Regions from separate parts of the Phytobacter sp. V69 genome, predicted to be linked through region 1. Evidence: predicted binding sites of a transcription regulator. Region 1 holds the regulator's gene; the other holds the start of a gene.
The links. Region 1 encodes PhoB, which activates phosphate uptake and scavenging genes when phosphate is short. Its sites were predicted from a motif close to CTGTCATAAAACTGNCNNAT; they were not measured.

Region 1 (14,890 bases):
ATCGCCTATCTGCTGATTCGCGGTTTCGGCGGCAGCTCGTTGCGCCTGGGCTACACGCTGGCCCTGAGTGATATGATCATCGCCCCGGCGACGCCGTCGAATACGGCGCGGGCAGGCGGTATTTTGTTTCCCATCGTGCGCGGTGTTTCCAGCAGTTTTGGCTCGGAGCCTGACCAGAATCCCCGCAAAATTGGCGCGTTTCTGATGCAGACGGTGTTCCACTCCAACTGTCTGTCGTCGTCGATGTTCATGACCGCCAGCGCCCCCAACGCGCTGATTGTCTCCCTTGCCGCCAGCACCCTGTTCGTGGATATTTCCTGGGGGATGTGGACCCTGAGCGCACTGGTGCCGGGCATCGTCGCGTTTATCACCATTCCGCTGGTTATCTATAAGCTCTACCCGCCTGAAATTAAAAAGACCCCGCAGGCAAAAGCACTGGCCCAGGAAGATCTGACCAAAATGGGGCCGGTTACCCGCGATGAGAGGATGACGATCGGCATCTTTTTGCTCTCGCTGCTGGCGTGGAGCACGTCGAAATGGACCGGTCTTGATGCAACGGCAGTGGCCCTGTCTGGCGTCTGCCTGATGCTGATGACCAATGTCATCAACTGGCAGGACGTGCAGTCGGAAAAAGGGGCGTGGGACATTCTGGTGTGGCTGGGGGTAATGATCTGTCTGGCAGACAAGCTCAACCAGCTTGGCCTGTTCAAATGGTTTGCCGTCACCACCTCAGCACTGTTCACCGGGATCCCATGGGAAATCACCCTCACCGTGCTGCTGATTGTCTACTGCTATTCACACTACTTCTTTGCCGGCAGCACGCCGCACGTGGTGGCGATGTATGCCGCATTCGGTAGCGTCTCGGTTGCCACCGGGGCGCCGCCGATGATGGTGGCACTCTCTCTGGCTTTCGTGACCAACCTGATGAGCGGTATTTCTCACTACGGCAACGGCCCGGCGGTGATTTACTACGGCGCAGGTTACGTCGCGCAGCGCGACTGGTGGCGTCTGGGCTTTATCGTGATGTTGATAAATATCGTGATTTGGTTCGGGCTGGGTGCCGTGTGGTGGAAGATTTTGGGATTGTGGTAACACGTTGTTTGCCCGGTAGCCAGACGCTACCGGGCGCTATCACACTTACGCCTTCTGGCGCTTAAACATCCAGCCAATCAGCAGCAGAACAATCCACGCAAAGCCCATATACAGCGAAATGCGCGTGTCCGGGTGCCAGCCAATCAGTGCGATGATAAAGACTAGGAAAATCAGCCCGGTTACGGTGGTTGCGACGCCGCCCGGCACTTTGAATTTCAGCGCGCTCACTTCCTGCGGCGACAAACGGCGACGGAAGGCAATTTGTGACAGCAGGATCATGATCCACACCCACACGGTGGCAAACGTCGCCAGTGACGCAATCACCAGAAAGACGTTTTCCGGCATGATGTAATTGAGGTAAACCGCAAACAGCAGCGCAATCGTCATGACCATTACCGTGACCCACGGAATGCCGCGACGCGAGGTTTTGGCGAACACTTTTGGCGCACTGCCCTGCTCTGCCATCCCGTGCAGCATACGGCCTACACCAAACACATCGGAGTTAATCGCCGACAGCGAAGCCGTCAGTACGACGAAGTTAAGAATGCTGGCCGCGAAGGTAATCCCCAGATGCTGGAAGGTCAGCACAAACGGGCTACCGTCGGTCCCCACCTGGTTCCACGGGTAAATGGACATGATGACAAACAGCGTCCCCACGTAGAACACCAGAATGCGCATCGGCACGGAGTTGATGGCGCGCGGAATGGACTTCTCCGGGTCTTCAGCTTCCCCGGCAGTGATACCGATAATCTCGATACCGCCGTAGGCGAACATCACCATTTGCAGCGACATCACCATTCCTATCCAGCCGTTGCTAAAGAAGCCGCCGTTGGTCCACAGGTTACTGATGCCGGTGGGCTGACCGCCGTTGCCAATCCCCCAGATGATGATGCCGAAACCGGCAGCAATCATGATGATAATGGTGGCGACTTTGAAGAAGGAGAACCAGAACTCCAGCTCGCCGAAGACCTTCACGCTCATCAGGTTGATAGAGCAGATGATCAGCACCACGCTGAGCACCCAGATCCAATGCGGTACGGCAGGAAACCAGACGCCCATATAAATGCCAAAGGCCGTCACATCGGCAATCGCCACAATCAGAATTTCGAAACAATAGGTCCAGCCGGTGATGTAACCGGCCAGCGGCCCGAGGTTTTCCTGCGCGTAGCGGGAAAATGAGCTGGCAGACGGGTTATGCACGGACATCTCGCCGAGGGCGCGCATGATGATATACGCTGCCACGCCGCCGATAATGTAGGCCAGCAATACGCTTGGCCCCGCCATTTTGATGGCATCGGCCGAGCCGTAAAACAGCCCGGTGCCAATCGCCGACCCCAGGGCCATAAAGCGAATGTGCCGGGTACTAAGACCTCGCTTTAGCTTGTTTGTACTTTCCATGGTTTCCTGTTCCAGGATGCAAAAAAACAAAAAACCACGGGACCCTGTAAGTCCCGTGGTTGGTAAAACATGTTGCGCAATTAATGTGCGCTGGAAGTCACCTGACGCCCTACGGCACGATCCCAGCATACCGCCAGAACCACCATCACCAGCGTTGGCATCAACCAGGCCAGGCCCTGCTCTGCCAGCGGCAGACGTTGAGTCCAGGCCGGGAGCACATCGCTAAAGGCAGAGGCTTTCACACCGTCCAGTACGCCAAATGCCAGGCTGATGAACATCGCCGGTGCAATCACGCGGGTCGAATTATGCCACCAGGAGCGCGTGAAGCTTAGCACGACAAGTGCGATACACGGCGGATAAATCATTGTCAGCACCGGAATGGAGATTTGAATCAGGTGGCTCAACCCCAGATTCGACACCGCCATTGAGAAGATGCCAAGGATAAACACCAGCGCGCGATAAGAGAGCGGCAGATACTGTGAGAAGAACTCTGCGCAGGCACAGGTCAAGCCTACAGCCGTCACCAGACAGGCGATGAAAATCAACGCCGCCAGCAGGAAGCTACCGGCACCACCAAAGGTGTGAGCAACGTAAGCGTGCAGAATCGCAGCACCGTTGGCAGACTGATCCACCAGCGTCGAGCTATCAGACCCCAGACGGAACAGCGCCAGATAGAGCAGCGTCAGACCGACACCGGCCATCAGGCCAGCCCAGACGGTATAGCGAGTCAGCAGACGGGCTTCGGTTACGCCGCGTGAACGCGCCGCATTAACGATAACAATCCCGAACACCATCGCGCCCAGCGTATCCATCGTCAAATAGCCATTCACAAAGCCGTTCGAGAACGCGGCGTGCTGGTAGGCATCCATCGCATGACTGATCGGACCGGCCGGCCAGACAATCGCGGCAACGGACAGAATGATCAGCGCAATGATTTTCAGCGGCGCGAGGAAGTTGCCAACGGTATCCAGCAGCTTGCCCGGATAGAGCGACACCAGAATCACCAGCGAGAAGTAGATGATGCTGTAAATCAGCAGTGGCAGTGAGCCTTCGCCGGTCAGCGGGGCAATGCCCACTTCAAACGACACGGTCGCGGTACGCGGTGTGGCAAACAGCGGCCCCACGGCCAGATAGCAGACGGTCGCCAGCAGAACGCCGGCCACTTTACCGATTGGCGTACTGAGGCTATCTACCCCACCGCCCACTTTCGCCAGCGCGACAACCGTCAGAACCGGCAGGCCCACGGCGGTAATCAGAAAGCCAATTGAGGCAGTCCAGACGTGCTCGCCTGCCTGCAAACCAACCATCGGGGGGAAAATGATGTTTCCTGCGCCGACGAACAGCGCGAAAGTCATAAAGCCCAGAGCAACAATGTCTCGTGGTTTTAAATGATGGGTCATAAACGTTTACTGCCTGTGGATGTGATGGTGTAAGTGTTGAAATTTTCGCCTTATTTCAGCGGAACATTACGGCGGAAATAACCTTAAAACATAGTGGGAAATACTTTCCACCCTGCGTGACGGAGAATAGTTTTTCGATTTACCACGCAAATACAGTCGGTCTGACGACGTACGGGGCGCAATTTAAACGCTTATAACGTTTAAAGGCAATAAGGGATCGCAAAACCAGATGGTTATACCATTTCTAAAATAAATACCAGATGAACATACTGTATATAAGAAAAACGGATGGCTAATCATGCGAACAAAAAATCACCACAGCCATAATCTGCTTGAGGATTTGGGAAAAACGAAGAGTGAAATGCGAGTCTGTGACAGCAGTGGAAAGAAAAGCTGACACCAACGGTGTCAGCTTGCGTTCTTCACAACGAGACGTTCAGGCAGCGTAAAGCTAAAACGAGTGCCTTTGCCGGGAGTACTGTCGATTTCCAGCTTGCTTTCGTGATGGTTAACCGCATGCTTCACGATTGCCAGCCCCAGCCCACTGCCGCCAGTTTGCCGGGAACGGGCTTTATCAACACGGTAAAAACGCTCGGTCAGACGCGGGATATGTTCCGGCCCAATCCCCGGTCCGTTATCTTCGACGATGAACTGGGCACCAGGCGTTGCTCGCTGCCAGCGCACGGTGATATGGGTTCCCGCAGGCGTATGGTTCACGGCGTTATACACCAGGTTCGAAATCGCACTGCGTAACTGTTCCTCGTTACCCTGCACTTTCAGGCCGTTGTCGACCACGAATTCGAACTCATGCTTCTTTTGGCTTAACGTCTGCGCCTCACGCTCCACAACGCGCAGCATCATCGGCACGTCGATAATTTCATTGGGCGGTAACGTCGGTGCCGCTTCGATTTTGGACAATGTCAGCAGCTGTTTGACCAGACCTTCCATCCGCGATGTCTGCTCACGCATGGTGTGCAGCGCTTTTTCGCGCGGCGGCCCTTCCAGCGTCTGCTCCTGCATCATTTCCAGATAGCCCTGCAAGACCGTTAACGGCGTGCGCAGTTCGTGGCTGACATTGGCAAAAAAGTTACGTCGCGCCCCTTCAAGCTGGTGCATTTGCGTGACATCACGCGCCACCATCAGTAATTGCTGCTCGCTGTAGGGCATCACGCGGATCTCCAGATGGCGACCACTGTTAAGCACCAGATTAAGCGGGCGGGCAAAGTCTTTGGTTTTAAGATAGCGGGTAAATTCAGGATAACGCAGCAGGTTGAGGATGTTTTGTCCGTTGTCATCGGGCCAGCGCAGGTTCAGCAGTTGCTGCGCCAGGCCGTTACACCAGAAAATCGATCCGTTTTCGGTGGTCAGCACCACCGCATCGGGCAGCGACTCCGCACCGCTACGAAAGCGTTTGATCAAATTACCCAGTTCGCGACGGCGCTTTTTATTACGCATCTGCATCTGGTGCAGACCATAGAGCAACGGTTCCCAGCTTCCCGTGCCCGGTGGCGGCGTCATACTTTTATCGACCCACAACCACCAGGAAAGACGCATTAAGTTCCAGAAATGCCAGGTCAGTAACCCGGTCACTGCCACCAGTAAAAACCAGGGCAGATAACCGAAGAAAGCACCGAGTAGCGCAGCAGGTAGACAACAAAGGATGAGTTCGAGTACCAGCCTTTTCCATGACAGCCGTTCCAGCACGCGTCACACTCCTTTCAGATTTTAGAAACGGGTCGAGAAACGATAACCCGTGCCGCGAACGGTTTGTACCATACGATCGTGGCCGCTGTGTTCCAGCGCTTTACGCAGTCGGCGAATATGAACATCCACCGTGCGGTCTTCAACATAGACATTCGTTCCCCAGACATGGTTCAGCAGTTGTTCGCGGCTATACACACGTTCCGGGTGGGTCATAAAGAAATGTAGTAGCTTAAATTCGGTAGGCCCCATGTCCAGGGGATTTTCCCCGGTCATCACGCGGTGGGAGCTTGGGTCAAGGCCTAAGCCCTGCATTTCAATGACTTCTTCTACCGCCATCGGCGAGATACGGCGCATGACGGCTTTAATGCGCGCCACTAGTTCCTTCGGCGAAAACGGCTTGGTAATATAATCATCTGCGCCCGTCTCAAGCCCGCGCACACGGTCTTCTTCTTCACCGCGCGCCGTCAGCATCATCACCGGGATATCGCGGGTCATGGCCTCACGCTTGAGATGTTTGATGAACTGAATACCTGAGCCACCTGGCAGCATCCAGTCGAGCAAAATCAGGTCGGGCCAGGGTTCATTAAGTTGGTTCACCGCGCTGTCATAATCTTCCGCTTCGACAGGTTGAAAGCCGTTTTGCTCGAGTACGAAGCACACCATCTCACGGATTGGCGCTTCATCTTCTACGACCAGAATGCGTCTTGCCATAATTTGCCCTGTTTAATGTAAGTCATCAGCTAATTGCGGCGCCATTATGCGTCACTTTTGTGACAGATTTATGAAACAAATGACCAACAGATGACCCAAGCCTTTGTTTTATGACAGCGGAGAAACGCTTTCACACTCCGCTCATATGCCCTTGAATGTTATAATCCTGTTTACGCTTTTTTGCCACGGAACCGCCATGCGCATCATTCATACTTCGGACTGGCACCTGGGTCAGAACTTCTACAGTAAAAGCCGCGCCGCCGAACACGACGCCTTCCTTAACTGGCTACTGGCCACTGCCGAAACGCACCTGGTCGATGCCATTATTGTCGCTGGCGACATCTTCGATACCGGCTCGCCGCCTAGCTATGCCCGCGAACTCTACAACCGTTTCGTGGTGAATTTACAGCAGACGGGCTGCCACCTGGTGGTGCTGGCCGGTAACCATGATTCGGTCGCCACGCTAAACGAATCGAAATAGATCCTCGCCTGGCTGAAAACCACGGTTGTCGCCAGCGCAGGCAGCGAGCCGTTTTGCCTGCCGTTACGCGACGGTTCCCCCGGTGCCATTTTTTGCCCGGTACCCTTTTTGCGCCCGCGCGACATCATCACCAGCCAGACAGGGCTTTCCGGGCAGGAAAAACAGCAACATCTGCTGGAAGCCATCACCGATTACTATCAGCATCAGTACCAGGCCGCCTGCGACTTACGCGGCGACCGCGCGTTGCCGATTATTGCCAGCGGCCATCTGACCACCGTCGGGGCCAGTAAAAGTGACGCCGTACGTGACATCTATATCGGTACGCTGGATGCCTTCCCCGCACAGAATTTCCCGCCCGCCGATTACATCGCGCTGGGACATATTCATCGCCCGCAAAAGCCTGGCGGACAAGAACATATCCGCTACTGCGGCTCGCCAATCCCGCTGAGCTTTGATGAAACCGGTAACGGCAAATATGTCAATCTGGTGACATTCTCAGACGGGAAACTGGCGGATGTGACAGCGCTGGAAGTTCCTGTTACACAGCAACTGGCGGTCATAAAGGGCGATCTTGGGGCAATTAGTCAGCAACTTGAGCAGTGGCGGGACACCCCTGCCGACGCACCGGTGTGGCTGGATATCGAAGTCACAACCGAGGATTACCTGAGCGACATGCAGCGAAAAATTCAGGCCCTGACCACCGATCTGCCGGTCGAGGTGTTATTGGTTCGCCGCAGCCGCGAACAGCGGGAGCGCATCCTCGCCAGCGAACGCCGCGAGACCTTGAGCGAGCTGAAAGTGGAAGAGGTATTCGCTCGCCGTCTCGCCCAGGAGGAGCTCGACGAGGTGCAGATTGCCCGCCTGCAATCACTCTTTAGCGAAACGCTCCACTCGCTCAATCAGGAGCATGACGCATGAAAATCCTCAGCCTACGCCTGAAAAACCTCAATTCATTAAAGGGCGAGTGGAAGATTGATTTCACTGCGGAGCCGTTTGCCAGCAACGGTCTGTTTGCCATCACCGGGCCAACCGGGGCCGGGAAAACCACCCTGCTGGATGCCATCTGCCTGGCGCTGTATCACGAGACGCCGCGCCTGAATACCGTTTCGCAGTCGCAAAACGATCTGATGACCCGCGATACCGCCGACTGTCTGGCTGAGGTCGAATTTGAAGTTAAGGATGTCGCCTATCGTGCGTTCTGGAGCCAAAGCCGCGCGCGCAATCATCCGGACGGAAATTTGCAGGTTCCGCGCGTGGAGCTGGCCCGCTGCGAAGACGGCAAAATTCTCGCCGATAAAGTGAAAGACAAGCTGGAGCTGACCGCCGCCTTAACCGGGCTGGATTATGGCCGCTTCACCCGCTCGATGCTGCTCTCCCAGGGACAATTCGCCGCCTTTCTCAACGCCAAACCGAAAGAGCGTGCGGAGCTACTTGAGGAACTGACCGGCACCGAAATTTACGGGCAGATTTCCGCCGATGTGTTTGAAAAACTTAAGTCGCCAAAATCGAGCTGGAGAAACTCCAGGCCCAGGCCGAAGGCGTCGTGCTGCTTAACGATGAACAGCGGGAATCACTGAATGCAAGTGTGCAGGCACTCACTGACGAAGAACAGCGCCTGCTACACGGACAGCGCGACGTGCAGGCACAGCTGAACTGGCTAGTTCGCCGCGGTGAGCTGCAAACCGCCTGCGAGAGGGCACAAAAAGCCCAACAGCAGGCACAACAGGCACGCGTTACCGCCGAACCACAGTTGGCGAGGCTTGCACGGGTTCAGCCTGCATTGCAGTTGCGACCCGTCTGGGAGCGGTTGCAGGAACAACGAAAAGCACAGGACAGCAGCCGTCACCAGAATGAAGAAGTGAATACTCGCTTACAGGCGAGCCTGGCGCTGCGGGCACAGATTCGTGCCAACGCGGCCCGACAGCATCAGGAGTTAATGGTCTCGCAAAAAACGCTCGCCCAGTGGCTCGAAGACAACAACCGTTTTCAACGCTGGCAGAACGAGTTAACCGGCTGGCGGGCGATGCTGAATCAGCAGATAGATGACAAAAAGCCCTGGCTGGCGTTGCAATCGCGTATCGAACAAAACGAACTGAAATTACGCAGCCTGATGACCGTTTCGCTGGAGATGACAGCAGACGAGGTCAGCGCGGCGATGACGCTAAGTGCGCAGAATCGCCCGCTGCGTCAGCGGCTGACCGCCCTGCACGCGCGTTTTGCGCCGTTACAAAAACACCTCTCCCAGCGCCAGCAAAGCCTGACGGAACTCAAAGCCGAGCAGGAAAAACTGACGGCCGAGCTGGCGCGTAAGCGCGAGCTGTATAAAGAAAAAAACCAGCTGTTGACGGAAGTTCGCACCATCTGCGAGCTGGAAGATCGAATCCGCAGTCTGGAAACCGAGCGTGCACGTCTGCAACCGGGCCATCCTTGCCCGCTTTGCGGTTCAACAGAGCACCCTGCAATTGCCGAATATCAGGCCATCGTCCCCGGCGTGAATCATGCCCGCCGCGATGCGCTGGACCTTGAAGTACGCCAGGTAAAAGAAGACGGTGTGGCACTCGGTGAACGCCTGAAAGGGTTAAGCGAACGCATTGAAAAAGACGACCGGGAGGCGAAATCACTCCAGGAGCAGGAGCAAACGCTCACTCAGGAGTGGCAGGAATTGTGTGTGTCGCTGCACGTCACCCTGCAACCGCAGCACGATATATCCAGTTGGTTGAGCGCGCAGGATGCCTACGAGCATCAGCTCTATCAGTTAAGCCAGCGCCTGACATTGCAAAGCCAAATCAGTGAATTGTGCCAGCAGGTGCAGCAATACCAGCAGGCAGCCGAGGCGCGTCGCGCGAATCTGGCCACCATGCTCGAGCCGCTTGGGCTAACGCTGCCGCCGGAAGATGAAGAGACACAATGGCTGGCAGCCCGCTCGGCGGAGGCTGCGCTCTGGCAGGAAAAACAGACCGCATTTGGCGCGTTGCACGAGCAGATTGCGCGGCTGGATCCTCTTCTCGATACGCTGCCGGAAGAGGCCACGCCGGATGAGGTGAAAGCCGTTGCCTTAGATAACTGGCGACAGGTCCATAACGATTGCGTATCGCTGCACAGTCAGTGGCAAACCCTGCAACAACAGTTAGCACAAGAGACGCAGCGTCTGGCGGAGCTGGAGAAACAGTTCGCCGATACGCTGGCAAAAAGCGAGTTTGCCGATCGGCAGGCGTTTCTTGATGCGCTGTTGAGTGACGATGAGCGCGCGGGCCTGGAACAGCTCCGCCAGCGTCTCGAAAGTGACGAACAGCAGGCGAAGGCATTGGTCGCCAGCGCTGAACAGACGTTAGCTGCACATATCGCGCAACCTCCCACCGCGTTGAGCGACGATGCAGACACGGAGAAATCCCGTGAAGCGCTGGAATTGCTGGCACGCCAGTTGCGTGAAAACACCACCCGTCAGGGGGAATGCCGCCAGCAGCTCAGACAGGATGCGGACAACCGCCAGCGTCAACAGGCGCTGATGCTGGATATTGAACGCGCGGCCCTGCGTTGCGACGACTGGGGGCATCTCAACGCCCTGATTGGCTCAAAAGAAGGGGATAAATTCCGCAAATTCGCGCAGGGATTAACCCTCGAAAATCTGGTGTGGCTGGCCAACAATCAGTTAAACCGCCTGCACGGGCGCTATCTGCTGAAACGCAAAGTCAGCGAAGCGCTGGAACTGGAGGTGGTTGATACCTGGCAGGCCGATGCGATACGCGATACCCGCACGCTGTCCGGCGGAGAAAGCTTCCTGGTGAGCCTGGCGCTGGCGCTCGCATTGTCGGACCTGGTCAGCCATAAGACCCGCATCGATTCGCTGTTCCTCGATGAAGGTTTCGGCACGCTGGACAGCGAAACGCTGGATACCGCGCTGGATGCCCTCGATGCGCTGAACGCCAGCGGTAAAACCATCGGCGTGATCAGCCACGTTGAGGCAATGAAAGAGCGTATTCCGGTGCAGATTAAAGTGAGGAAAATTAACGGCCTGGGCTACAGCAAGCTCGATAGCACGTTCTCAGTGCCACACGCGTGACCCAGGGAAACCCGGATGCGGCGCGAACGCCTTGTCCGGGCTACCGCTCAACAACGTGCCACACATCGTAGCCCCGGTAAGCGCAACGTCACCGGGGGCTGTTCCCGGATGCGGCGCAAACGCCTTATCCGGGCTACCGATGGACAACGAGCCACATATCGTAGCCCGGTAAGCGCAGCGCCACCGGGGGCTGTTCCCGGATGCGACGCAAACGCCTTATCCAGGCTACCGCTCAACAACATGTCACACTTCGCGGGAACCGGTTAATTTACACCTGCGGCCACAGCCATGCCGCGCCGCGCACACCGCTGGAATCACCGTGCAGCGCTTTGCGGATAGGAGTTTCGCACTCGCCGCCGAAAACCCAGTTTTTCACCAGATTCGGGACGGTTTTATACAGGCGTTCGACGTTGCTCATCCCACCGCCGAGCACAATTACATCCGGGTCGAGGATATTCACCACATGGGCCAGCGACTTCGCCAGACGCAGCTCATAGCGGCTCAACGCCAGCTCGGCCAGCGGGTCCTGCTCTTCCACCAGACGAATGATTTCATTGCCCTTGAGCGCATGCCCGCTTAAGCGCTGGTAATCTGTGCCAAAGCCGGTACCGGAGATAAAGGTTTCGATACACCCTTGTTTACCGCAGTAGCACGGCACTTCCTCGCGATAGCGCAGCTCATCTTCATCCATCCACGGCAGCGGATTATGCCCCCACTCGCCTGCCGTCCCGTTGCCGCCGATATGCGAGCGGCCACCGAACGCCAGCCCCGCCCCGCAGCCCGTACCGATAATCACCGCAAACACGGTCTGCGCCCCCGCCGCCGCACCATCGACCGCTTCTGACACAGCCAGACAGTTCGCATCGTTCGCCAGACGAACTTCCCGATTCAGGCGCTGGCTTAAATCTTTATCGAATGGCTTGCCGTTGAGCCAGGTTGAGTTGGCATTTTTCACTACGCCCGTATAGGGGGAAATGGAGCCGGGGATCCCCATACCCACCGTCCCGGTTTGCCCGGTTTCTTTCTCGGTCAACGTGACCAGAGAAACCAGCAGGTCGAGGGTTTGCTGATAATCACGCGGCGTCGCCTGACGATGGCGAAACAGCTCGTCACCGCTATCGCTGAGCGCAATGATTTCCGTCTTTGTACCGCCTAAATCGATACCAATACGCACATAATGCTCCTCATAGTTGGACAACGCATTCACATGCAAGCGCGGCGACAATTAGTTATCATGCCCGCTGCAATTAACGACCAGACTGTGGAAAATATCATGCTGTGGTTCAAAAATTTAATGGTGTACCGTCTCACCCGCGATGTAGCGCTGCAGGCGGAAGAGATGGAAAAACAGCTTGCCCCACTATCGTTTACCCCATGCGGTAGTCAGGATATGGCGAAAACCGGGTGGGTTCCACCGATGGGTTCACACAGTGATGCGCTGACTCACACTGCAAACGGTCAGATCATTATCTGTGCGCGCAAAGAAGAGAAAATTCTGCCTTCACCGGTGATCAAACAGGCGCTGGAAGCCAAAATTTCCCGTCTTGAGGCCGACCAGGGCCGCAAGCTGAAAAAAACCGAAAAAGATTCCCTGAAAGATGAAGTGCTGGACTCTCTGCTGCCGCGCGCCTTTAGCCGTTTTAGCCAGACCATGATGTGGATTGATACCGTTAACGGTTTGATCATGGTGGACTGTGCAAGTGCGAAAAAAGCGGAAGATACGCTGGCACTGCTGCGTAAAAGCCTGGGGTCTCTGCCGGTTGTCCCGCTGACGCTGGAAACGCCGATTGAGCTGACGCTGACGGAATGGGTACGTTCCGGTACGGTCGCGCAGGGCTTCCAGTTGCTCGACGAAGCCGAGCTGAAAGCCATTCTGGAAGATGGCGGCGTGATCCGCTGTAAAAAGCAGGAACTGGTGAGCGACGAGATTGCCGTGCATATCGAAGCGGGCAAAGTGGTCACCAAGCTGGCCCTCGACTGGCAGCAGCGCGTTCAGTTCGTGGTCTGTGACGACGGCTCAATCAAGCGCCTGAAATTCGGCGATGAGATACGCGACCAGAACGAAGATATCGACCGTGACGACGTCGCTCAGCGCTTTGATGCGGACTTCATTCTGATGACGGGCGAGCTGGCAACGCTGATCCACAGCCTGGTGGAAGGTCTGGGCGGCGAAGCCGAACGCTAAGACGAAAAACGTCAGACGCTAAAATGCAGAACGCCCGGTTGAGCCGGGCGTTTTCTTTTACAGATAGCGGCAGAGGTAAGACGTCGGCTCGGCGACCTGCAGGTGGAATTCACTTTGGCCGGCAACATTGAACACTTCGCCCGCAGCAAAAGTTTGCCATTCAGTTTCACCTGGCAGCAGGACGCGCAGCGCACCGCTAATGACCGTCATTTCTTCCGGCTGCGCGGTACCAAAGGTGTATTCACCTTCCGCCATCACGCCCACACTGGCACGGCCAGTACTGCTACTGGTAAAACCAATGGATTTCACTTTACCGGAAAAGTATTCGTTACTTTGAAGCATGAACTGGCCCTTATAGAGAAAATGTATGGAAAAACACTATAGAGGCCAGACTTCGCTTCTGTCACGCGAAATTGCAGGGCGAAACGGCTTATACCAACAGTTCCGACGCCAGTCGCGCCACCAGCACATTAGACAGTAGCACTGGCACATCCAATGATTTCTGGAGCAAATCTCTGTGCCATTGATGAAAACCGAGGCAATCGAGCATTAACACGTCCGCGCCCTGTTCAATCAACTCTTTTCCCGCTGTGACCAGCTCGTACTCTGTCGCCTCGTACGGGTGCGCCAGCGTGTAATACGGCGTGTTTTCCAGCACGCTCCATTTTCGCTGCTGCTGTTGCATCAGTTCAGGGATCGGCACGATCACCCCCACCTGATGCCCGTCCACGATCGAAGCAACCAGCGGTGGAATAATGCGCTGCGGTTCAATCAGAATGGAGTTTCGCGCATTGAGTCCACGGATATCCGCCGTACTCATCAGCAAAATCACGTCATAACCCTGGTTATCCATCACTTCGATAACGCTTTGCAGGTCGCGCTCCACTTTCTCGCGCGAGACCATCACAATGCTGTCATCGCACAGACGCGTAGGCAGCGGCGTTTCGCCCGGCTCAACGCCGTAATCGGTCAGGACATCCGCGGGATCCATTTTGCCAAGCAGGCTGAAATGGGTAATCTGCTGCTCGGAAATATGTTCGGTCAGCAGCGGTAAAATCGCATTAACAGGCACCACCCCCACGGTGAGGATCGCCATCGTCGCACTCATTTTCTTCATCCGCCTTGCAACACTGCTTTTCGTTAATACCTTGACGCAGTCTGATATGAACCGGGGCTAAGTGCTCCGGTTTTCAGGCATATCAGCCCAGAGAAACTCGACTTCCAGGTTCTTATACATTCCTAAACACACCAATAACGTTTGATTATTGTCGCTCCTCATCCATCCCGCCAGGGCGAAAAATGTGATGAAACGCTGTTTATTTCACGTTTCGGACCTTATGCAAGGCAGTTAGCTTTTATCTGGATCCTCATAACGCTTTTTCGCATCCAGCGCTTCCTGCTCAGTCGGATGTTCGCTGATTAAAGAGTTGGGGTTCGGATGGTCGGCACGCAGTTCGTACCAGGTGACGGTTTGCCCGGCTGCGCCTTTTTCAACAGCAACAACGCGGGCTTCACGAGGGTAAGGTGGTTTACCAGGCATGACGTTACCTCAGTTGCGGTGTCAGGCCTTAAGTATAGACAATCGTTTCGCTAGCTGGCGCGCGCCAGACGCAGAGCAGTCTGAATTTCAGCGATGACCAAATCAAGATCCTGCGCGGCATTTACCACATGGTGTGCCGCTTCGCGGTACAGCGCATCACGCCCAGCCAGAATCTCGCCCACTTCTTCACGGATAGGTTTACCGGTCAGGGTCGGACGCTGGCTCTCTTTCGGATACGCTTCCAGACGATCAACCAGGACAGAAACAGGCGCAGACAGGTAAATCACCACACCCTGCTCGCGCATAAATTTGCGGTTGT
Region 2 (14,890 bases), on a different contig from region 1:
ACTCGGCGGATTGCAGGTGGATGAACAGGCGAATCTGGCCAACTGGGTCGTTCCCGGCAAAATGGTCCCCGGCATGGGGGGCGCAATGGATCTGGTCACCGGCGCGCGCAAAGTGATTATTGCGATGGAACATTGCGCAAAAGACGGCTCTGCGAAGATCCTGCGCGAATGCACTATGCCGCTAACCGCCCAACATGCCGTGCATATGCTGGTCACCGAGCTGGCTGTATTCCGCTTTACAGACGGCAAAATGTGGCTGACTGAAATCGTCGAAGGATGCGACCTTGCCACGCTGCGTGAGAAAACCGAAGCACAGTTCGAGGTCGCCGCCGAGCTGATTATCATGCGAGGTGACGCATGATTGGTCGCATCTCACGCTTTATGACGCGAATTGTCAGCCGCTGGCTTCCGGATCCGCTGATCTTCGCCATGCTGTTAACCCTGCTGACGTTCGGTATCGCCCTCTGGCTGACGCCGCAAACACCGGTAAGTATGGTGAAATTCTGGGGCGATGGCTTCTGGAACCTGCTGGCATTCGGCATGCAGATGGCATTGATCATCGTGACTGGCCACGCGCTGGCAAGTTCCGGCCCGGTTAAAAGCCTGCTGTGTACCACCGCTTCTGCCGCTAAAACGCCCGCTCAGGGCGTCATGCTGGTGACCTTCTTTGGTTCGGTCGCCTGCGTTATCAACTGGGGCTTTGGTCTGGTGGTTGGCGCGATGTTTGCCCGTGAGGTTGCTCGTCGCGTGCCGGGTTCTGATTATCCGTTACTGATTGCCTGCGCCTATATCGGCTTTCTCACCTGGGGAGGCGGTTTCTCCGGCTCAATGCCTCTGCTGGCAGCCACGCCGGGCAACCCGGTGGAACACATAGCGGGGTTAATTCCTGTCGCGGATACCCTGTTTACCGGCTTCAATATCTTCATTACCGTGGCGCTGATTGTGGTGATGCCGTTTATCACGCGCATGATGACGCCAAAACCTTCAGATGTGGTGAGCATCGATCCGAAACTGTTACTGGAAGAAGCGGATTTCCAGAAGAAACTGCCACCAGACGCACCGCCATCGGAAAAACTGGAAGAGAGCCGCATTCTGGCGCTGATCATCGGTGCATTAGGGATTGCCTATCTGGGCATCTATTTTGCCGAGAAAGGTTTCAATATCACCATCAATACCGTCAACCTGATGTTTATGATTGCCGGTCTGCTGTTGCACAAAACGCCGATGGCCTATATGCGCGCAATCAGCACTGCGGCACGTAGTACCGCCGGTATTCTGGTGCAGTTCCCCTTCTACGCAGGCATTCAACTGATGATGGAGCACTCCGGGCTCGGTGGTCTTATCACTGAATTCTTCATCAACGTTGCCAACAAAGACACCTTCCCACTGATGACCTTCTTTAGTTCGGCACTGATTAACTTTGCCGTGCCATCCGGCGGCGGTCACTGGGTTATTCAGGGGCCGTTCGTGATGCCTGCTGCTCAAGCTTTGGGTGCCGATCTCGGTAAGTCGGTGATGGCGATCGCTTACGGTGAGCAGTGGATGAACATGGCGCAGCCGTTCTGGGCGCTACCCGCGCTGGCGATCGCCGGTCTCGGCGTGCGCGACATTATGGGCTACTGCATCACCGCTCTGCTCTTCTCCGGCGTCATTTTTGTTATTGGATTGACCTTGTTCTGACGGCAACGACTTACTTAAAGGATCAGAAAAATGAAAAACTGTGTCATCGTCAGCGCGGCACGTACCGCCATCGGCAGTTTTAACGGCGCACTGGCCACTACCAGCGCCATCGACCTCGGTGCCATCGTGATTAAAGCGGTACTTGAACGCGCACAACTGGACCCTCAGCGTGTAGATGAAGTGATCATGGGCAATGTGCTGCAGGCCGGTCTCGGACAAAACCCGGCCCGGCAGGCGCTGCTCAAAAGCGGCCTGTCCGACACCGTTTGCGGCTTTACCGTCAATAAAGTGTGTGGCTCAGGTCTGAAAAGCGTGGCGCTCGCCGCGCAGGCTATCCAGGCCGGACAGGATCAGGTGCTTGTCGCAGGCGGGATGGAAAACATGAGTCAGGCACCCTATTTGCTCGATGCCAAAGCACGCTGGGGCTATCGCCTCGGCGACGCACAGCTCTCCGACGTCATTCTGCGTGATGGTCTTATCTGCGCCGAACAGGGTTACCATATGGGGATAACCGCAGAAAATGTTGCCAAAGAATACGGCATCAGTCGCGAAATGCAGGATGAGCTGGCCCTGCTGTCTCAGCACAAAGCCGTTGCCGCAATAGAGTCTGGCGCATTTCAGGCTGAAATCGTGCCCGTCAGCGTCTCATCGCGTAAGAAAACCGTTGTGTTCGAACGCGACGAGTTTCCTAAGGCCGATTCTACAGCAGAAGGTCTTGCTACATTGCGCCCGGCCTTCGACAAAGCGGGCACCGTAACGGCTGGCAATGCTTCTGGGATCAATGACGGTGCGGCGGCGCTGGTAGTGATGGAGGAATCCGCAGCATTAGCCGCCGGGCTGAAACCGCTGGCGCGTATCAAAGCCTGGGCCAGCGGCGGCGTGGCACCGGCAATGATGGGGATGGGTCCGGTTCCCGCCACACAGAAAGCACTGAAACTGAGTGGGTTACAACTTTCGGATATCGATCTGATCGAAGCCAACGAGGCGTTTGCCGCTCAGTTTCTTGCCGTCGGTAAAACGCTGGGGTTCGATCCACAAAAGGTTAACGTCAACGGCGGGGCAATTGCGCTGGGACATCCTATCGGTGCCAGCGGCGCACGAATTCTGGTTACGCTGCTGCATGCGCTACAGGCACGAGACCAGACGCTCGGACTGGCGACGCTGTGCATCGGCGGCGGTCAGGGTGTTGCAATGATCGTGGAAAGAATGAATTAAAAAAAAGGGCCGGATTTTTCCGGCCCTTTCCTGACAAACGTATTTACTCGTCAGCGTCGGCGTCGTCAGCCGCGCTATCGTCAACTTCCGGGGCGATTTCATCATCCCCTTCCGCGACACTGCCATCAATGGAGTCAAGTTCTTCGTCATCCACCGGCTCGGCGACACGCTGCAGACCTACTACGTTTTCATCTTCTGCGGTACGAATCAGGATCACACCCTGGGTGTTACGCCCAACCACGCTGATCTCAGACACGCGTGTGCGCACCAGCGTACCGGCATCGGTGATCATCATGATCTGGTCGGTGTCAGTCACCTGCACAGCGCCCACCACGGAACCATTACGTTCGGTCACCTTGATGGAGATAACGCCCTGCGTACCACGAGATTTGGTCGGGTACTCGGTTTCCGCAGTACGTTTACCGTAGCCATTCTGCGTCACGGTGAGGATTGCCCCTTCGCCACGCGGAATGATCAGGGAGACGACTTTGTCCTCGCCCGCCAGTTTGATACCGCGAACGCCGGTCGCGGTACGGCCCATGGCACGAACAGCGTCTTCTTTGAAGCGCACCACTTTACCGGCAGCAGAGAACAGCATGACTTCGTCCTGACCCGAGGTCAGATCTACGCCAATCAGTTCGTCGCCTTCGTTCAGGTTCACCGCGATGATACCGGCAGAACGCGGACGGCTGAACTCGGTCAGCGCCGTTTTCTTCACGGTACCGCTGGCGGTCGCCATAAACACGCTCACGCCTTCTTCGTACTCGCGTACAGGCAGAATGGCGGTGATACGTTCGTTCGCTTCCAGCGGCAGCAGGTTGACGATCGGACGACCACGCGCACCACGGCTCGCTTCCGGCAGTTGGTAGACTTTCATCCAGTACAGACGACCACGGCTGGAGAAGCAGAGGATCGTGTCATGGGTGTTGGCCACCAGCAGACGGTCAATAAAGTCTTCTTCTTTAATACGTGCCGCAGATTTGCCTTTACCACCACGACGCTGTGCTTCGTAGTCGGTCAACGGCTGATACTTCACGTAGCCCTGGTGGGACAGCGTTACCACAACATCTTCCTGGTTGATCAGGTCTTCGATGTTGATATCGGCGCTGTTGGCCGTGATTTCCGTGCGACGCGCGTCGCCAAACTGATCGCGGATCAGCTCCAGCTCTTCACGAATCACTTCCATCAGGCGATCGGCGCTGCCCAGAATGTGCAGCAGTTCAGCAATCTGTTCCAGCAACTCTTTGTATTCGTCGAGCAGTTTTTCATGCTCAAGGCCGGTCAGTTTCTGCAAACGCAGATCCAGAATCGCCTGGGCCTGCTGTTCGGTCAGGTAGTACTGACCATCACGCACGCCAAACTCTGGCTCCAGCCATTCAGGACGCGCAGCATCGTCGCCAGCACGTTCCAGCATGGCCGATACGTTGCCCAGATCCCAGGAGCGCGCCACCAGGCCTGCTTTCGCTTCAGCCGGGGTCGGAGCACGACGAATCAACTCGATGATCGGGTCGATGTTCGCCAGCGCCACGGCCAGTGCTTCAAGGATATGCGCACGGTCGCGGGCTTTACGCAGTTCGAAAATAGTACGACGGGTCACCACTTCGCGACGGTGGCGCACGAACGCAGACAGAATATCTTTCAGGTTCATGATCTTCGGCTGGCCATGGTGCAGTGCCACCATGTTGATACCGAAGGAAACCTGCAGCTGAGTCTGGGAGTACAGGTTGTTCAGTACCACCTCACCCACAGCGTCGCGTTTGATTTCAATCACGATGCGCATACCGTCTTTATCAGACTCGTCACGCAGCGCGCTGATACCTTCGACCTTTTTATCCTTCACCAGCTCGGCGATTTTCTCAATCAGGCGCGCTTTGTTCACCTGATACGGAATTTCATGCACGATGATGGTTTCGCGGCCGGTTTTGGCGTCCGCTTCCACTTCCGCGCGTGCGCGGATGTAAATCTTGCCACGACCGGTACGGTACGCTTCTTCAATACCGCGACGGCCATTAATAATGGCGGCGGTCGGGAAGTCCGGCCCGGGAATGTGTTCCATCAGCCCTTCAACGCTGATGTCTTCATCGTCGATGTACGCCAGGCAACCGTTGATCACTTCCGTCAGGTTATGCGGAGGAATGTTGGTTGCCATCCCCACGGCAATACCGGACGAGCCGTTCACCAGCAGGTTGGGCACCTTGGTCGGCATAACATCCGGGATTTTTTCCGTGCCATCGTAGTTATCGACGAAGTCAACGGTCTCTTTTTCCAGATCGGCCATCAGCTCATGGGCGATTTTCGACATACGGATTTCCGTATAACGCATCGCCGCAGCGGAGTCGCCGTCTACTGAACCGAAGTTGCCCTGGCCATCAACCAGCATGTAACGTAAGGAGAAAGGCTGCGCCATACGAACGATGGTGTCATAAACGGCAGTATCACCATGAGGGTGGTATTTACCGATGACGTCACCCACCACACGGGCAGATTTTTTGTAGGCTTTGTTCCAGTCATTGCCCAATACGTTCATGGCGTAAAGTACGCGACGGTGAACCGGCTTCAGGCCATCGCGGACATCTGGTAACGCACGGCCAACAATGACCGACATGGCATAATCCAGATAGGAGCTTTTCAGCTCTTCCTCGATGTTGACCGGTGTAATTTCTCTCGCAAGGTCGCTCATCTAACCGCTATCCCTCTACTGTATCCCGGATTCAAAGGTCGCAAATTATAACACAACCGTAATGAATCAGGTAAACGGAAAGACCCCGCAGGGCGCTTTATTAGCGCCAGCAGACTGTTATACTCATCCGTCTTGCTAAAAAAGGAGTACGTGTCCCCATGAATGCCGAAAAAACGTCGGTTGCTCAAAACGTTGACCAGGCTGAAATCGCCAAATTTGAAGCCGTGGCCTCCCGCTGGTGGGATCTGGAAGGCGAATTCAAACCCCTGCACCGCATCAATCCGTTACGCCTGGGCTATATCGCGGAACATGCTGATGGTCTGTTTGGCAAGCAGGTGCTGGACGTGGGCTGCGGCGGCGGGATTCTGGCAGAAAGCATGGCGCGCGAAGGGGCAACGGTCACCGGGCTGGATATGGGCTTCGAACCGCTGCAGGTCGCCAAACTGCACTCTCTGGAGTCTGGCATTCAGGTCAACTACGTGCAGGAAACCGTCGAAGACCACGCTGACAAACACCCGCAGCAATATGATGTGGTCACCTGCATGGAGATGCTGGAGCACGTGCCGAACCCGCAATCGGTGGTCAAAGCCTGCGCACGGCTGGTTAAACCCGGCGGTCACGTCTTCTTCTCAACCATTAACCGTAACGGCAAAGCCTGGCTGATGGCGGTGGTGGGTGCAGAATATGTGCTCAAAATGGTGCCGAAGGGTACGCACGACGTGAAGAAATTTATCAAACCGGCCGAACTGCTTACCTGGGTAGCGCAAACAGGTCTGAAGGAGCGCCACATTACGGGTCTGCATTATAACCCGCTGCTCAATTCCTTTAAGCTCGCCCCCGGTGTAGATGTGAATTATATGTTACACACAACGGCAAAAAACGTCTGACGTCATTCACTATTCTTATAAAGATTGCGCGACATTATGTTGCGCGATCTTCCCTTCCCGATGAAGAAATCAGCGTTCGATCAAATTTTCATTTTTTTTTGCGAAATATTGACATTCCCGCCAGGCCTTATGTGGCGAGGAGTTAGCGTTTATTACTCTTTTGCAACCTCAATTTAACGTCAAAATCAACCCTTGTACTCAAAAGAATCCTTACTAGAATACTCACCATATAGCATTTCTCTTATCTAAAACCCCCAATATATAGTATTTATCCACAGACTTAGTCACAACGCGGTTCTGTGGATAATTGGGGGGATATTTTTTTATTCACGGACAGGTAAATTTCACATGAATCAGAGTCTGCTGGTGACAAAGCGTGATGGTGGTACTGAACGCATCAATCTCGACAAAATTCATCGGGTGCTGGATTGGGCGGCAGAGGGGCTGAGTAATGTATCCATCTCCCAGGTAGAACTACGCTCCCACATCCAGTTCTACGACGGCATCAAAACGTCCGATATTCACGAGACCATTATCAAAGCCGCTGCGGATCTGATCTCCCGTGATGCACCGGACTACCAGTACCTCGCCGCGCGCCTGGCCATTTTCCACCTGCGTAAAAAAGCCTACGGCCAGTTCGAGCCGCCAGCACTGTACGATCACGTGGTGAAAATGGTTGAACTGGGCAAATACGACACGCATCTGCTGGAAGACTACACGGAAGAAGAGTTCAAGCAGATGGACGAGTTTATCGACCACTGGCGCGACATGAACTTCTCCTACGCGGCGGTTAAGCAGCTCGAAGGCAAATACCTGGTACAGAACCGTGTGACCGGTGAAATCTACGAGAGCGCCCAGTTCCTGTATATTCTGGTAGCAGCCTGCCTGTTCTCCGGCTACCCGCGCGACACCCGTCTGAGCTACGTGAAGCGCTTCTATGATGCAGTCTCGACGTTCAAAATTTCTCTGCCGACGCCGATCATGTCCGGTGTGCGTACCCCGACCCGTCAGTTCAGCTCCTGCGTCCTGATCGAGTGCGGCGACAGCCTGGATTCCATCAACGCCACCTCCAGCGCGATTGTGAAATACGTTTCCCAGCGTGCCGGTATCGGTATTAACGCCGGTCGCATTCGTGCGCTGGGTAGCCCGATTCGCGGCGGCGAAGCCTTCCACACCGGCTGTATTCCGTTCTACAAACACTTCCAGACGGCGGTGAAATCCTGCTCGCAGGGCGGCGTACGTGGCGGTGCAGCAACCCTGTTCTACCCGATGTGGCACCTGGAAGTGGAAAGCCTGCTGGTTCTGAAAAACAACCGTGGCGTAGAAGGCAACCGCGTTCGCCACATGGACTACGGCGTACAGATCAACAAACTGATGTACACCCGTCTGCTGAAAGGCGGCGACATCACCCTGTTCAGCCCGTCTGACGTCCCAGGCCTGTACGACGCGTTCTTCGTCGACCAGGATGAGTTCGAACGTCTGTACACCCAATATGAAAACGACGGCAGCATCCGTAAGCAGCGCGTGAAAGCGGTTGAGCTGTTCTCCCTGATGATGCAGGAACGCGCCTCTACCGGCCGTATCTACATCCAGAACGTCGACCACTGCAACACCCACAGCCCGTTTGACCCGGTGGTTGCACCAGTGCGCCAGTCCAACCTGTGTCTGGAAATCGCTCTGCCGACCAAACCACTGGAAGATGTTAACGACGAAAGCGGCGAAATCGCGCTGTGTACGCTGTCTGCCTTTAACCTGGGTGCCATTAAGAACCTGGATGAGCTGGAAGAGCTGGCGGTGCTGGCAGTACGTGCGCTGGATGCCCTGCTGGATTATCAGGATTACCCGATTCCGGCAGCAAAACGCGGCGCCATGGGCCGTCGTACGCTGGGTATTGGCGTGATTAATTTCGCCTACTGGCTGGCGAAAAACGGCAAACGCTATTCCGATGGCAGCGCCAACAACCTGACACACCAGACTTTCGAAGCCATTCAGTACTACCTGTTGAAAGCTTCTAACGATCTGGCGAAAGAGCAAGGCGCGTGCCCGTGGTTTAACGAAACCACCTATTCGCAGGGCATCCTGCCGATCGATACCTACAAGAAAGACCTGGACGGTATCACCAGCGAGCCGCTGCATTATGACTGGGAAGCATTGCGCGAATCCGTGAAAACTCACGGTCTGCGTAACTCCACGCTGTCTGCGCTGATGCCGTCAGAGACCTCTTCGCAGATCTCCAACGCCACCAACGGCATTGAGCCGCCGCGCGGCCACGTGAGCATCAAAGCGTCGAAAGACGGTATTCTGCGCCAGGTGGTGCCAGATTATGAGCTGCTGAAAAACAACTATGAGCTGCTGTGGGAAATGCCGAACAACGATGGCTACCTGCAACTGGTAGGTATCATGCAGAAATTCATCGACCAGTCGATCTCTGCGAACACCAACTACGACCCGACGCGTTTCCCGTCAGGTAAAGTACCGATGCAGCAATTGCTGAAAGACTTGCTCACCGCCTATAAATTTGGCGTGAAGACCCTGTACTATCAAAACACCCGTGACGGTGCGGAAGATGCGCAGGATGATCTGGTGCCGTCCATTCAGGATGATGGCTGCGAAAGCGGCGCATGTAAGATTTGATATTTACCCTCACCCCGGCCCTCTCCATCAAAGGGAGAGGGAGCAAACCGTTCCCTCGCCCCTTTGGGGAGAGGGTTAGGGTGAGGGGAAAACAGACAACAGGACTCACATCGAATGGCCTATACCACATTTTCACAGACGAAAAATAACCAGCTGCTGGAACCGATGTTCTTCGGTCAGCCGGTGAACGTGGCGCGCTACGATCAGCAAAAATATGACATCTTTGAAAAGCTGATTGAAAAGCAACTCTCCTTTTTCTGGCGTCCGGAAGAAGTCGACGTTTCCCGCGATCGTATTGACTACCAGGCGCTGCCGGAACACGAAAAACACATTTTCATCAGCAACCTGAAATACCAGACGCTGCTGGACTCCATTCAGGGTCGTAGCCCGAACGTGGCCCTGCTGCCGCTGATTTCTATCCCGGAACTGGAAACCTGGGTTGAAACCTGGGCGTTCTCCGAAACGATCCACTCGCGTTCTTACACCCACATCATCCGTAATATCGTTAACGATCCTGCGATTGTGTTTGACGACATCGTCACCAACGAGCAGATCCAGAAACGCGCCGAAGGCATCTCTGCCTATTACGATGAGCTGATTGAGCTGACCAGTTACTGGCATCTACTGGGCGAGGGTACCCACACCGTCAACGGCAAAACCGTGACCGTGAACCTGCGCGAGCTGAAAAAGAAACTGTACCTGTGCCTGATGAGCGTTAACGCGCTGGAAGCCATCCGCTTCTATGTCAGCTTCGCCTGCTCCTTCGCCTTCGCCGAACGCGAACTGATGGAAGGCAACGCCAAAATCATCCGTCTGATTGCCCGCGACGAAGCGCTGCACCTGACCGGCACACAGCACATGCTGAACTTGCTGCGCAGCGGCGTTGATGACCCGGAAATGGCGGAGATTGCCGAAGAGTGCAAACAAGAGTGCTATGACCTGTTCGTCCAGGCGGCCGTACAGGAAAAAGAGTGGGCAGAATATCTGTTCCGCGACGGCTCCATGATTGGCCTGAATAAAGACATCCTGTGGCAGTATATTGAGTACATCACCAATATCCGCATGCAGGCAGTCGGCCTGGACCTGCCGTTCCAGACTCGCTCCAACCCGATTCCGTGGATCAACACCTGGCTGGTGTCCGATAACGTGCAGGTGGCGCCGCAGGAAGTGGAAGTCAGCTCTTATCTGGTGGGTCAGATCGACGCCGAAGTCGATACCGACGACCTGAGCAACTTCCAGCTCTGATGACGCGCGTAACCCTGCGTCTGACGGGCACAGAAGTCTTGTGCCAGGAAGAACACCCTTCTCTGCTGGTGGCGCTGGAATCACACCGTGTGACGGTGGAATACCAGTGCCGCGAAGGTTACTGCGGTTCCTGCCGCTGTCGTCTGGTTTCCGGCCAGGTAGACTGGCTGACCGAGCCGCTGGCGTTCATCCAGCCAGACGAAATATTGCCCTGCTGCTGCAAAGCAAAAGGCGATATTGAGATTGAGATGTAAAAAAGGCCGCAAGCGCGGCCTTTTTTATTATTTATCACTGCCGTTTTGCCGCTATCTCTGCATGATGTTTGCGTTCGCCAATCATCACCACAATCAGCAATAGCACCGCCAGAACGCTGCCACCGATCATCACCATAAAACCGCCGTCCCAGCCGAAGAAATCGACCGTGTAACCGACAATGGCACTGGCAGCAACCGACCCCCCCAGATAGCCGAACAAGCCAGTAAAGCCCGCCGCCGTCCCCGCTGCTTTTTTCGGTGCGAGCTCAAGCGCATGCAGGCCAATGAGCATCACCGGGCCGTAAATCAGGAAACCGATAACGATCATGCACACCATGTCGACATTGGGATTGCCCGCCGGGTTTAACCAGTAAATCACCGTAGCGATGGTCACCAGCGTCATAAAGAAGACACCCGTCGCGCCACGGTTGCCTTTGAACACCTTGTCAGACATCCAGCCGCAAATCAGCGTACCCGGGATCCCCGCATATTCGTACAGGAAGTAGGCCCAGGAGGATTTATCCAGCGCAAAATGCTTCACCTCTTTCAGATAGGTTGGCGACCAGTCCAGAATGCCGTAACGCAGCAGGTAAACAAACACGTTGGCAATGGCGATATACCACAACAGACGGTTCGGGAAGACATACTGCATGAAGATTTGCTTCGCCGTCAGCTCCTCCTCCGCCTTTTCGCTGTAATCGTCCGGATAGTCGTTTTTGTACTCTTCGATCGGCGGCAACCCGCAGGACTGCGGCGTATCGCGCATCATGGCAAAGGCAAACAACGCCACAATGATCGCGCCGAACGCCGGCATATACAGCGCCGCCCGCCAGTCGTTAAACCAGGCCATTCCCAAAAGGAACAGCAGCGGTGGAATACCGCCCCCCACGTTGTGCGCGCAGTTCCAGACCGACACGATACTGCCGCGTTCTTTTTGCGACCACCAGTGTACCATGGTGCGCCCACACGGCGGCCAGCCCATACCCTGAAACCAGCCGCACAAAAACAGCAGCACAAACATGACGGCAATGCTCGATGTCGCCCATGGGACAAACCCCATAAATAACATCACCGCCGCCGCCAGAATCAATCCGGCAGGGAGAAACACACGCGGATTTGAACGATCCGATACCGACCCCATGATGAATTTAGAGAAGCCGTAGGCAATGGAGATCCCCGAGAGCGCAAACCCCAAATCACCGCGAGAAAAGCCCTGTTCGACAAGGTAAGGCATGGCCAGAGCGAAGTTTTTGCGCACCAGATAATAGGCCGCATAGCCAAAGAAAATACCCAGAAAAATCTGCCAGCGCAGACGACGATAAACCGGGTCTATGCGATCCTCAGGAAGTCTTTGTCGGTGGGATTCTGGCCGGAAAATGCTCAACATAGTTGCCTCCATGGCAGCGTTTTATCGCTATAGTTGACGACAATGAGTGAAAACGAAAATTCAGATGCATTTCTGAACGATTACAACGCGCAAATTCTAACGATAATTGGCAGATTGTCGCATTTAATGTTACAGAAATATGACAAACATCCAACTTCACGCGTTTACGCGCCCTTTCATTTTCGTTTTTTGCTCGAATATGCGCGATATCAAACAAACCGTACAAAGGTTGTGGCTAAATGCTCGCATACACAGTCAGCTGACTATAAAAGGAAGCGAGCATGGGCAACTCAAACGACTACGATGTCATCATCATTGGCGGCGGCGCGACCGGTGCGGGCATTGCTCGCGACTGCTCATTGCGCGGCCTGCGTGTGGTGCTACTTGAGCGCCATGATATAGCCACCGGCGCCACCGGGCGCAACCACGGTTTATTGCACAGCGGCGCACGCTACGCGGTAACCGACAACGAATCCGCCCGGGAATGTATTGCGGAAAACCAAATCCTCAAGCGTATCGCCCGCCATTGTATTGAACCCACAGACGGCTTATTTATCACCCTGCCGGAAGACGAGATGGCTTATCAGCAGGTCTTTATTGCTGCCTGCCAGCGCGCGGGCATTGACGCTCAGGCCATTACGCCAGAAGAAGCCCGGCGCATTGAATCCAGCGTTAACCCGGCATTAATTGGTGCCGTCCGCGTGCCCGACGGCACCGTAGATCCCTTCCGCCTGACCGCCAGCAACATGCTGGATGCGCGTGAACATGGCACGACTATCCTGACAGGCCATGAGGTCTGTGGGTTGGTTCGCAAGGGCGACAGGGTTACCGGCGTACAGCTGATGAATCCGCAAACCCATGAAATCTACGCCCTGCATGCGCCGGTCGTGGTCAACGCCGCCGGGATCTGGGGCCAGCGCATCGCCGAGTATGCGGATTTACGTATTCGTATGTTCCCGGCAAAAGGGGCCTTGCTGATCCTCGACCATCGCATCAACCAGCATGTGATTAACCGCTGCCGTAAGCCTGCGGATGCCGACATCCTCGTGCCAGGCGATACCATTTCCCTGATTGGTACTACCTCCAAACATATCGACTACAACGATATCGATAACACCCGCGTTACCCCCGAAGAGGTAGATATTTTGTTGCGGGAAGGGGAAAAGCTGGCCCCGGTGATGGCGCAAACCCGCATTCTGCGCGCCTATGCAGGCGTACGCCCACTGGTTGCCAGCGACGATGACCCGACAGGGCGCAACGTGAGTCGCGGCATTGTGCTGCTCGATCACGCCCAGCGCGATGGGATGGAAGGCTTTATTACCATCACCGGCGGCAAGCTGATGACCTATCGCCTGATGGCGGAATGGGCCACGGATGCCGTCTGCCGCAAGCTTGGCAACAGCGCCTCCTGCACCACGGCCACCACCCCACTGCCGGGATCACAGCAGCCAACGGAGCAGGCGCTGCAAAAAATTATCTCACTGCCGGTGCCGTTACGCGGCTCGGCTATTTATCGCCATGGCGATCGCACGCCCGCGTCCCTTGGCAGTAACCGCCACAACCGCAGCCTGGTGTGTGAATGCGAAGCCGTCACCGCAGGCGAAGTCCAGTACGCCGTTGAAAACCTGAACGTCAACTCCTTGCTGGACCTGCGTCGCCGCACCCGCGTGGGAATGGGAACCTGCCAGGGGGAACTGTGCGCCTGTCGCGCCGCAGGTTTGCTGCATAGCATGCGGGTGACCAACGAAACCGAATCAATCAGCCAGCTTTCGGCATTTTTGAATGAGCGCTGGAAAGGCGTCAAACCCGTCGCCTGGGGCGACGCACTGCGTGAAAGCGAGTTTACGCGTTGGGTCTATCAAGGGCTGTGCGGGCTGGAAAAGGAGCCAACTGATGAAATTTGATACCGTGATTATCGGCGGCGGGCTCGCCGGATTGCTCTGCGGTATTCGACTGAGCGAAAGCGGCCAACGCTGCGCTATTGTCAGCCGCGGTCAGAGCGCGCTCAATTTCTCCTCCGGCTCGCTGGATTTACTCTCCCGCCTGCCGGACGGGCAGCCGGTCAGCGACATCACCGCCGGGGTGGAAGCACTGCAACGCATGCAACCTGAACATCCCTATGCGTTAATGGGTGCCAAACGGGTGCGCCATTATGCGAAGCTGACGCAAACCATGCTGGCCGATTGCGGCCTGGCGTTAAAAGGGGAAGTCGACACGCCGCATCTGCGCGTCACGCCGCTCGGCACGTTTCGCCAGGCATGGCTTAGCCCCGATGAAATTCCGCTCAGACCAACGGAAAACATCGCGATTGGCGTGGTCGGGATTTGCGGATTTCTGGATTTCCAGCCGCAGCTGGCCGCCGCGTCGCTGCGCAAACGCGGCATGAATGCGACGGCAGAAGAGATAGCGCTGCCGGTGCTGGACCGCGTACGGGACAACCCGAGCGAATTTCGCGCCGTCAACATTGCCCGCGTGCTGGATGGTGCACAGAACTTTGACGAGCTCTATCGCGCCTTGCTGCCGCTAAGCCGTCAGTACGACGTACTCTACTTCCCGGCCTGCTTCGGCCTCCAGGACAGCGCCGTCTATACGCGCCTCAACCAGCAGCTTTCCTGCCCGCTGCGGTTGCTGCCCACCCTGCCCCCATCCGTTCCCGGCACGCGTATGCAATCTCGCCTGCAGCAGCGTTTTATCCAAAGCGGCGGCACCTGGATGCCTGGCGATGAGGTGATCCGCGCCGATGTGGAAAACGGGCGTGTCTCGCAGTTGTGGACGCGCAAGCATGAAGATATTCCATTGCGTCCACGCGATGTGGTGCTCGCCAGCGGCAGTTTTTTTAATAACGGTCTGATTGCCGAACGCTCACGGGTGCGGGAGGCCATTTTTGACCTCGACGTATTACAAAGCC

Region 2: glpT (glycerol-3-phosphate transporter) is a predicted target of PhoB. The motif match lies at 12,109-12,128, and genes of this name have one in related genera.

What each region holds. Positions count from the first base shown of each region.
Region 1 is NZ_CBFFRL010000013.1:23,275-38,164, forward strand. Features, by position in the region: gene ACSZPU_RS03330 (anion permease) at 1-1,092, shown strand, start outside; gene proY (proline-specific permease ProY) at 1,138-2,490, opposite strand; gene brnQ (branched-chain amino acid transporter carrier protein BrnQ) at 2,571-3,890, opposite strand; gene phoR (phosphate regulon sensor histidine kinase PhoR) at 4,299-5,594, opposite strand; gene phoB (phosphate response regulator transcription factor PhoB) at 5,616-6,305, opposite strand; partial or broken gene sbcD (exonuclease subunit SbcD) at 6,502-7,704, shown strand; partial or broken gene sbcC (exonuclease subunit SbcC) at 7,701-10,846, shown strand; gene mak (fructokinase) at 11,115-12,020, opposite strand; gene rdgC (recombination-associated protein RdgC) at 12,120-13,031, shown strand; gene ppnP (pyrimidine/purine nucleoside phosphorylase) at 13,089-13,373, opposite strand; gene ACSZPU_RS03380 (AroM family protein) at 13,462-14,139, opposite strand; gene yaiA (protein YaiA) at 14,380-14,571, opposite strand; gene aroL (shikimate kinase AroL) at 14,622-14,890, opposite strand, start outside.
Region 2 is NZ_CBFFRL010000008.1:26,702-41,591, forward strand. Features, by position in the region: gene ACSZPU_RS02285 (3-oxoacid CoA-transferase subunit B) at 1-361, shown strand, start outside; gene ACSZPU_RS02290 (TIGR00366 family protein) at 358-1,680, shown strand; gene ACSZPU_RS02295 (acetyl-CoA C-acetyltransferase) at 1,711-2,895, shown strand; gene gyrA (DNA topoisomerase (ATP-hydrolyzing) subunit A) at 2,939-5,575, opposite strand; gene ubiG (bifunctional 2-polyprenyl-6-hydroxyphenol methylase/3-demethylubiquinol 3-O-methyltransferase UbiG) at 5,734-6,462, shown strand; gene nrdA (class 1a ribonucleoside-diphosphate reductase subunit alpha) at 6,811-9,096, shown strand; gene nrdB (class Ia ribonucleoside-diphosphate reductase subunit beta) at 9,211-10,341, shown strand; gene yfaE (class I ribonucleotide reductase maintenance protein YfaE) at 10,341-10,595, shown strand; gene glpT (glycerol-3-phosphate transporter) at 10,630-11,982, opposite strand; gene glpA (anaerobic glycerol-3-phosphate dehydrogenase subunit A) at 12,264-13,886, shown strand; gene glpB (glycerol-3-phosphate dehydrogenase subunit GlpB) at 13,876-14,890, shown strand, end outside.